DNA from 3 places in the Anaerosinus massiliensis genome. Region 1 is predicted to be linked to each of the others. Evidence: riboswitches for the same ligand, from Rfam matches in the RefSeq annotation. Region 1 holds a riboswitch; each other region holds the start of a gene.
What was found. Region 1 has a riboswitch for cyclic di-GMP ahead of cpaB (Flp pilus assembly protein CpaB). Riboswitches for the same ligand answer to the same signal wherever they lie in the genome.
Positions count from the first base shown of each region.

Region 2: linked by a shared signal. The riboswitch ahead of BN6559_RS06120 (diguanylate cyclase) and the one ahead of cpaB (Flp pilus assembly protein CpaB) in region 1 are both predicted to bind cyclic di-GMP.
Region 3: linked by a shared signal. The riboswitch ahead of BN6559_RS10585 (methyl-accepting chemotaxis protein) and the one ahead of cpaB (Flp pilus assembly protein CpaB) in region 1 are both predicted to bind cyclic di-GMP.

Region 1 covers NZ_LT575483.1:1,600,365-1,603,648, forward strand. Annotated here, with positions in the region: gene BN6559_RS07780 (type II and III secretion system protein family protein) at 1-458, opposite strand, end outside; gene cpaB (Flp pilus assembly protein CpaB) at 471-1,418, opposite strand; cyclic di-GMP riboswitch class I at 1,559-1,642, opposite strand; gene BN6559_RS07790 (prepilin peptidase) at 1,950-2,597, shown strand; gene BN6559_RS07795 (AraC family transcriptional regulator) at 2,881-3,284, opposite strand, start outside.
Region 2 covers NZ_LT575483.1:1,221,011-1,224,294, forward strand. Annotated here, with positions in the region: gene BN6559_RS06115 (hypothetical protein) at 1-59, opposite strand, end outside; gene BN6559_RS06120 (diguanylate cyclase) at 311-1,207, opposite strand; cyclic di-GMP riboswitch class I at 1,312-1,398, opposite strand; gene BN6559_RS06125 (NAD(P)H-dependent glycerol-3-phosphate dehydrogenase) at 1,535-2,497, opposite strand; gene BN6559_RS06130 (anaerobic nitric oxide reductase flavorubredoxin) at 2,936-3,284, opposite strand, start outside.
Region 3 covers NZ_LT575483.1:2,208,554-2,211,837, forward strand. Annotated here, with positions in the region: gene BN6559_RS10575 (transketolase) at 1-204, shown strand, start outside; gene BN6559_RS10580 (transketolase family protein) at 201-1,121, shown strand; cyclic di-GMP riboswitch class I at 1,526-1,612, shown strand; gene BN6559_RS10585 (methyl-accepting chemotaxis protein) at 1,746-3,284, shown strand, end outside.

The DNA of each region.
Region 1 (3,284 bases):
TTCACCACTTTACTGCCATACAGCTCGGCAATCTTCTCCGCACGATTTTTTTCTAACTGATTTTCAACAAAACCACGTAAAAGAATCTTATCGCCGATTTTTTCGACAACTACGTCTTGATAACCAATCATCTGCTTAATATAAGTCGCAGTTTTCGTATCATATTCTTGCACGCTGAGCAGATATTCCTGTCGCATACCATTGTTGGTCCATATGTATAAGGTCGTCGTCCCTGGCTTTTTGGCAACAAGCAGCATTTCTGTTGTTGAAATTACCGTAACATCAGCAATTTCTGGATTCGCAACCGCCACTTGCGTAATCGCATCCCCGGCATTCAGATAAGAAGACTGATTTACCTCCATAAAAAGATTCGCCTGTGCCATCACTGCACTCATCATATAAAACATACAACATAAAGAAATGAAAACAATTTTGTATATGCTAATTCTTAAATTCATATGCGTTTCCCCTTATTTTACTTGTACTGTATCCGCCGCATTTCCACGAATCACAGTGATTTGATGAGAACTTTTAACAGCATCTCCACGTGGCGGTTCTATCGCCAGAGGTGCTGCTTGCGCTTGCATTCGATCCGGATAAGCAGACCGTGGCACATTTTCAGTAACACTGCTTGCCGTTTTTTCCGGCTTATCTTCATCTCGTGCAAGCTGTCGATAAAATTGTCTGTTCATCAAAATAAACGTATTTTTCGGCTTAAAGGGTCTTAATGCCAAATAAATTGTTCCTTGAGACTGCGCTGCCGCAATTTTCACGACATCTTCAGGAGAGACTGCAATGGTTGCTGTCGTTAACTGCTCTTTTGCATTTTCTTTCTTCCCCTCCGCTACTTCATGCTCTTTATTAATTGCCAGCAACAAAATATTTTGCAGGAGGATTTCTCCAGATATTGTATTCTTACTCAATTTATCACTAATCAGCATGATATCCACATAATCGCCCGGTTTTGCAAAGCCTGAAACACCGGTAATATCTGTAACCGGAATGGAAATCGCTCGTTTATCATCAGGAATGGCACCGATAAAGCCCTCCATTTTACGATTAGAAAATAATTTTTGTTCTGTCAGAACATCCCCCTGTAAGATTCTAAATTTCGCTACTTTGCCAATTACAGAGCTAAGATCGATGATTGCATCTGCCTGCATCACATCTGCTGGCAGATGTACGACCTTCAGCATATCTTCTCGTATTATGGTTCGTTCCGGAATATCCACAGTCGCTACAATCACGGTTCTCAAGGTTTGGGATTTTTGTACAGGTTCTGCCTCCTTGCCTGCTAGATATAAATAAATTACGATAGTTACAATGATACTTGTGACAAAAGCCAACAGGAGTAACTGCTTTGATGTCATCTTTTCTAGTTTTTCCGTGAAATTTCTCGGTAGTTCAGGTAAATTCAACGTACATCCTCCCGTTCAAAATACACATAAATTTATAATAAATTCCGTCCTCGCCCTAAATAAAATTACATATTTTTACAATATGTGCAAGTAAAAAAACCTGATTACATAAAAAGATACAAAAACTTGTACACATCGTATTATGCAACCAGGCAGTCATAGAATAGATCTTTAGACCCACGGCTTTGCGTCCCCACCTTTCGATAAGTTTGCTAACTGTTTTATCAATATGAAAATTTCCAAATTTTATTAGATAAATTGTTTGTTAATAAAATAATACATCATTGCCTATAAACAAACAAGTACTTAAAAGTTAAAAAAATGTTAAAAAATTCATTTATTTACAAGCTCATAAATAGTAAAATATCCCAATATGCTTGAAAACGTTAGAACTAACTTTGTTTAAGTTACAATTTTAAATTTAAATTTTTATTTCAAAATGAATCTTTAGTCCTAATTTTATTGCAGTATTATTTTAGATTATAATATAGTAAAAAGGAGCTTTACTTTTATGCAAAGGCGGCGTTATAAATGATAGAAATTATCTCTTTCTTACTCATGTTCCTTACTTTTTTTAGCTTCGTTTATTTGATAAGTCATATATCCTCTGTAGCTATGCAGCAATATTTAAACAGTGCGTCAGCCATTTTGAACGCTCCAGCAAAATTAGTCCATACACCAAATATTCGAACCTATTATTTTTTATTTTGTTTACTTCCGCTCTATGGATTCGCCGTTTATCGAGCACTGACTCCAATAGAACTGATCGGTAATTGGATTTTTATTACCTTCATGATATTTATCAGTATTATGGACTTTGAGCAACAAGTCATTTTAGACAAAGTTCTCGTTCTAATATGTTTGTTTGCTTTTCTTTTCACGCCTTTTTTAGAAGCAAGTCTTTTAAATCGATTGCTTGCAGCAGTTTTGGGCAGTGGAGTTCTGCTATTCCTTGCTATCTTAACTAAAGGCGCAATTGGTGGTGGCGATATCAAGCTGTTATTTATCTTAGGCCTATGGCTCGGCATAGATAAATTGCTGCTAACTTTGTTGTACGGATTCATTGCCGGCGGGATTGTAAGTGGGATTCTGCTGCTGCTTAAAATGAAAATGCGGCATGATAAGATTGCTTATGGGCCATATTTTGCTTTAAGTGCAATTTATTTGTTTTTATCTTAGAAAGTCAATTGCTAGTAAGTAAATTTTCCCAGAAAATGTCGAGGACGCAAAGAAAAACTGCCACACGTTTAGTGTGGCAGCCCATCATAATCTCAATGATTATATTGATCTCAAAGTATCACTGCGTCATACAACATTTATTTCGTTACTCCTCTACAAGGTATCCAATCGAGTTTCAAACTTTGTTCGTCCTTGTCAAATACAGCCTTCATCTCATTCAACGTAACAGCCCGATTAGCTAATTGGGTTGACAGCTCCACACTTCTAAAAAATTTAGAACACCTTACTTTTTGATAGGAATCCAAATTTCGCACCTATACTCCGGTGAATCTATGTCGCCTGGTGGATAGACTTCAATCTCAGGTGCACAATCATGTTCATATCCAGTCGCAGGCAGCCACTCTGTAAATATCCTTCGAGTAAGCGATTGTATTGCATCCGGTAATACACCGACCGATTCAAAAACAGCCCAAGTTGCCGATGGTATGGTTTCCGAAAGATATCCATCTGGAAGAGGCTCTTTTAGATTTTCCACTGCAATCATATACATAAATTCATTTTTATTTATATGAAAATCTTTACATATACCTAAAACACCCCATTTTCCAGCTTTAGAGGCAAGCCATTCACACGTTCCATCTTCCATACATTCGTGCCAAAATTCAGGTATCTGTTTAAAGTTCTCTC
Region 2 (3,284 bases), 380 kb from region 1:
TCCTCTGTAAGTATCGTTATAGACCCTATGCTGTTAGCACAACACTCAAGAAAGCTCATACTTGGTCCCTCCTATATTATTCATTTACAGCTTACCTAAACTATACTATGCTGCGAAAGAGTTTAATGTTCTTATTTTACCAATTCCTTAACATTTAAATATTTTCAATATTATCATATTCCCACTTGCGCGAAAGTTGCTATTTATTTTTGAATTTTAGAAAAAAATACACTTAAACCAATACAGAAACTTGATTTAAGTGTGGTTATCTTCACTATTTTTTGTTGTCAATACAAAATAGACGCTATCTTTAAACAAAGCGATTACGTCCTTCACTTTTTGCCTGATACAGCGCCAAATCTGCCATTCTAATCATACTTTTTTCATTAAAAACTTCTTTTGCAATTGTAGTCGCTATACCGATACTTACTGTAACGTACTTGCTGACTTTAGACATCCTATGTTCCATTTTTATGAATGCCAAGTTTTGCTGAATCCTTGTTGCTACTTTGATTGCCCCTTCTTTAGAGGTCGATGGCAAAATTAGAATAAATTCTTCTCCGCCGTATCGAGCAACAACATCCCCCGGACGTAATACGGATCTCTTTAAAACGCTCGCCACTTTCTGCAGACACCGATCTCCCTCTAAATGTCCGTAGTAGTCATTAAAAGCTTTAAAGAAATCTATATCCACTAGTAATAGGGATAAAAGTTCCCCACTACGTAAAGCACAACGCCACTCTTTTGCTAACGCTTCATCTAAATAACGACGATTAAAAACACTTGTCAGGGCATCAATAAATGAAAGTTTTTCTAATAGATCGTTTTGCATTTTTATTGCTAAATGATTTTTTATACGTGCTTTGATAATAGAGGCACAAGCTGGTTTTGTTATATAATCAATTGCACCCAATTCCAAACCTCGAGCTTCATCTTGCGTATTGCCCTTTGCAGATAAAAAAATCACAGGAATTTTTTTTGTTGCAGGATCTGCCTTGAGCTTCCGACATACCTCATACCCATCCATTTCTGGCATTACAACATCTAATAAAATTAAATCAACATTTTGGCATTTAACATAATCCATACATGCTTTTCCAGAGGTTACAACCACAACTTGATACTCTTCTTTTAAAATATCTTCCATATATTTAGCACTAAAATACACATCGTCAACAATCAGGATCGTTTGCTTTTCTGAATTCATATTTTTCCTTTCTTATACTCTCTTAAAAAGATCAATACAACTTATGCTTTTATGTTTCTAACGTAAAATGTCAATAAAAAAACTGCCAGCTGCAATCATAAAATTGATGCAACCTGGCAGTCATAGACAAAATTATCTTTAGACCCACGGCTTTGCGTCCCTATCTTTCAATAGGTTTGCTATAGGAAAAACAATATATACTTTATATTCTATACTAAACAAAATGAAAATACAAGAATAATATTCCAATTGCATATTCGACAAAAAGGAACATGTTTCCACACAATATCTGCACCGAAAAGCCTTTGCAGAACTCATCTTATCCTATTAAAATTCAAATTTTACCGGGCGCAAGAACAAATCCAAGAGCTTTTCTTTTGGATCTTTATGGTCAATGACGATTTCGTACACTGCGTTGCAAATCGGCAGTTCAATATTATATTCTTGTGCCAACGTTTTTAAAGCAACCACCGTAGAAACACCCTCAGCTAATTTATCAAATCTTTCACCTCTTACAAAACCCTGCCCATATTTTCGATTGTGACTATGTAAAGAAAATAAAGTTGCTTCATAATCGCCTAAATGGCTGAGTCCATAAATTGTCGTAGCATCACCGCCCATTGCTTTCACAAGCAATGATAATTCTCTCGTCCCCCGTGCCATCAATGCACCTTTTAAACTGCTATAGTTCATTCCATCTAACATTCCAGCGGCAATTCCCATAACATTTTTCGCTGCCGCCCCAATTTCGATTCCCAGTAAATCTCTGCCATAATAGAAACGAATTAAATTGCTATTAAATGCTTCCACAACTTTTTTTGTTATTTCTATAGCGGGCGATCCAATGATCATGCAATTGGGAATTTCTCTGACAAAATCCTGCACATGGCCAGGGCCTACCCAAACTGCTACATTCTTGTCTAACCCAAAAGCTTCATGAAAAACTTGTGATAAACGTTTTCCCGTTTTTGCCTCGATGCCTTTCATGCACAACACAAAAGTTTTATCACGTATTCCAGCAAAATCACGAATTTGTTCACCGAATGAACGTAATTCCTGCGCGCTGATTGAAATAATAATAATTTCACCGAATGAAACTGCTGCTTCTAAATCGTGCGTCAAAGTAATCTTATCCGGTAATGTTAAATAATCATTTTTTTTCGTATTTTCTAGTGCCGCAAAATTTCTTGATCCTTCCCTGCCCCATAATAAAACATCGTGTCCTATCCGATTTGCATACCACGCCAAAAATGTTCCCCAACGCCCACAACCTAATACCGAAACCTTCAAATTTTACACCATCCTAAAAAAAATTTCGTACACATCTAATATCTTAATTATAGTATCATATTTTGATTTCACAAGTAAAACCTCGTCAGCTTGTAAACAAATAATATATTTATGTCGATAACTTAGAAAATAACGAAATCCGTACCACTTATAAACTAGTACGAAGATAGGTTGCCGGTTGGTGAGAAGTACTCAGATGCTAGGCACAGCAAGGGGTTGTGAAGGAGTCGTACTCGCGGTACGTCGACGAGCAGCACCTTGCTGTAACGACGCAGATGCGTGCTTATCACCGACCCGCTGCCTATCTGTCCCATAGTTCATAGTTTGTCTACATGCCAAGAAGAGCTGTGGCAAATTTTTTGCTACAGCTCCTCTTGACATGTGCTCTATTCATCTGCAGATCATCAAACAAAGAAAATGATCTACCAGTTCTCAATTTTATAATTTTGCAAAATTCTTTCCAAATTCTATGGCGCCTGCCACAGCATCTTCATCCGGACTCCAAGCAACCTTATATCCGTCATTTACAACTTCAAATCCAGCTTCTGTTAACAGCTCACTAAGCATCTTTACAGATTTTTCACTCCAGCCATAGGTTCCGAAAGCAGCAGCTTTTTTATTTTTAAACGACAGCCCTCTGATTTCTTCCATAATGCCTGCCATGGAGGATAAAATTCCATTATTGACTGTAGGTGAACCGGCTAAAATCGCTTTAGATTGGAAAATTTCAGTCAAAATATCGTTTTTATCTCTACGTCCTGTATTATAAAGTTTAATATTTACCGTC
Region 3 (3,284 bases), 610 kb from region 1:
GACGGACATGATTTTGCGCAAATAAGAGCGGCGATTGATTTAGCCAAGAATTTGACATGTAAACCAACCGCAATTATTGCTAAAACCATAAAAGGAAAAGGTGTTCCTTTTATGGAAAATCAGGTGAGCTGGCATGGCTCTGCACCGAACCAACAGCAGAAAGAAGAAGCGATTGCCGCGTTGAAAGGGAGTGTTACAAAATGAGTAAAGCGACAAGAGATGCATATGGTGAAACTTTAGCTGAACTTAGTAAAAACCCTCAGGTGGTAGTGCTCGATGCTGATTTGGCAAAGGCCACAAAAACGATTGCATTTAAAAAAGTATGTCCGGAAAGATTTTTTGATATGGGAATTTCAGAGCAGGACATGCTGGGAACAGCGGCTGGATTTGCAACTTGCGGCAAAATACCTTTTGCTAGTACTTTTGCGATTTTCGCAGCAGGCAGAGCCTTTGAACAAGTTCGTAATTCAATTGCTTATCCGAATTTAAACGTAAAAATTGCTGCAACACATGCGGGGCTCACAGTTGGTGAAGATGGCGGAAGTCATCAGGCGATTGAAGATATTTCTTTAATGAGAAGCATTCCGAATATGGTTGTTTTAAATCCAGCCGATGAAGTTGAGGCAAAACAAGCAATTTTAGCAGCAGTTGCACATTATGGTCCTATGTATATCCGCTTAGGCAGAGCGGCAACTCCGAAAATTTATGATGAAAATTATAAATTTGAGATCGGAAAAGGAGATGTACTGCGTGAGGGCAGTGACGTAGCCATTATAGCAACTGGAATTATGGTAGCAAAAGCTTTAGAAGCCGCAGAGCGGTTACAAGAAGAAAATATAGCGGCAACCGTTATTAATATGCATACCATTAAACCAATAGACAGAGAATTAATTGTAAAAACTGCAAAATTGACAGGGAAGATTGTAACAGCTGAGGAACATAGTGTGATCGGTGGCTTAGGTTCTGCGGTATGTGAAGTGTTGTCACAAGAATATCCAACCAAAGTGGCAATGGTCGGAATCAAGGATCAATTCGGAACTTCAGGGAAACCGGATGAGTTGTTGAAACAGTACGGCTTAACAACAAATGATATCATTGATGCAGTAAAAACGATAAAATAAAGGAACGTTACTTCAGATCGTGTTTTAACGTCACCTGAATTAAGGTTGAAATTATTCGCAATTTAACCATTCTTTGCGCTTTGTGTACAAAAGCAAGCGCGTTAGAGGCCAGATAAAATCAAAATAGGACAAATAGGCTGACATAGTCTATTTGTCCTATTTTTTATGGGAGCTAAATAGGATTTTGATTTTTAAATCATTTGAATCTCGTAGAACCAGATATTTGGCGAATCATCGGGTGGTTAATAAAATATATGATTTGTGACGATGGTCTAATATGACAGAATATTTAAATGATAAAAATAAATATACATTTATATTGTAGTATGGTATTATTGATAATAATACCAAAGTAATAGACGTTCTTAGCAACTTACATAATGGAATAAGGATACAAAAAAATATAGGATAGTTGGCAAATTTATCGAAAGGTAAAGACGCAAAGCTATGGGTCTAAAGATGATTAAGTCAATGACTGCCAAGCCGCATTTATGTATATGCTTTGTAGTTTGTTGACTTATTTTTTATAAACAAATATAGATGAAGAGGTGAAGATCAAACGCATCGCTGTAATGTTAATAATTACATTTGTAGTTACAAGAGCTTAGAAGGGAGTATTGGAAGATGAAAATTACAGTAGGAAAAAAGATTACAGGAGGCTTTTTAATTGTTGTAGTACTTGTTGCAATGATGAGCCTGTTTACGTATTTTAAAATAGGAAATATCAATGATTCTTATGAAGATCTTATTGCGGTAGAGCTGCAAAAGATTGAATTGACGCAAGGGATTTCTCTGGCTGTTGCAAATGAGGCAGTTGCTATGCGTCGATTTAATTTTACAGGAGATCTTTCTGATATAGATTTGTTTAATACATATCGTAAAAAAGCGGATGAAGGAATTGCTGAACTAGAGAAAACCACAAAGGATGAAAAAGGTAAAAAAATTATCGCAAATATTAAGATTTTGAAGGCAGAATATGAGGGGATCGCCGAAAAATCTATTGCGGCGAAAAAAATAAATGATATTGCTATGGTAGGACAATATATGCAGGAAGCCGGAACTCCGTACAAAGCAACTATGGAGTCTGCAGAACAATTTTTGCAAGTTGTCAAAGAAACGATTCAAAAAGAACAAAAAGTTCAGTCAGATAAGGCTGATCAGATGCAATCTATGCTGCTGGGCATCAATCTTGTTGTGTTGATTTTTGCCTTAGTACTTGGTACTTGGATTAGTAAATCAATTGCAGGACCAATTCGCAGACTAACGGTGTCAGCGAATACCTTGGCGGATGGCAATTTACAAGAGGATGACCTTGTAGTGAATTCAGCCGATGAGATCGGTGAATTGGCAAGTGCTTTTAATCAGATGAAAGATAATCTGCAAACGATAATTCGTAAGGTTATGATTACGACAGAGCAGGTCGCTGCATCTTCCGAAGAATTGACGGCTAGCGCAGAACAATCTGCACTAGCGACAAATCAGGTAGCTGAGTCTATTTCTGAGGTTGCGCAAGGTGCTGAAAAACAGGCATCTACAGTGAATGTGACAACGGAAATTGTTGAAGAAATGTCAAATAATATTCAACAAGTCGCAACGAATGCTGATGCTGCTTCGAGTATGGCTAACAAGACTTCAGAGGCTGCTGCAGAGGGAGAAAAAGCTGTTGAAGCGGCGATGGATCAGATGCAGAGTATTGAGCATACTGTGGTTAATTCAGCCGAGGTTGTTACAAAATTAGGACAGCGTTCATCAGAAATCGGGCAAATTGTTGAGACGATCTCTGGAATCGCAGGGCAGACCAATCTATTAGCGTTAAATGCTGCGATTGAAGCAGCACGGGCAGGTGAACAGGGAAAAGGCTTTGCTGTAGTTGCAGAAGAAGTTAGAAAATTAGCAGAGCAATCACAAGAAGCAGCGCATAAAATCGCTACACTTATATCAGAAATACAATCGGAGACAGACAGTGCTGTGAGTGCAATGCAAAAAGGGACACAAGAAGTGAGTTATGGCAGTGAAGTCGTGAATCATGCAGGTCGTGCCTTCAAAGATATTGTATCTTTGGTTGATGATGTTTCCGCACAACTTGAAGAAAGTAAAGAAGCGATTCAAAAAATGGTATTTGGCAGTAAAAAGATTGTTTCTGCGGTACGTGATATTGAGCAA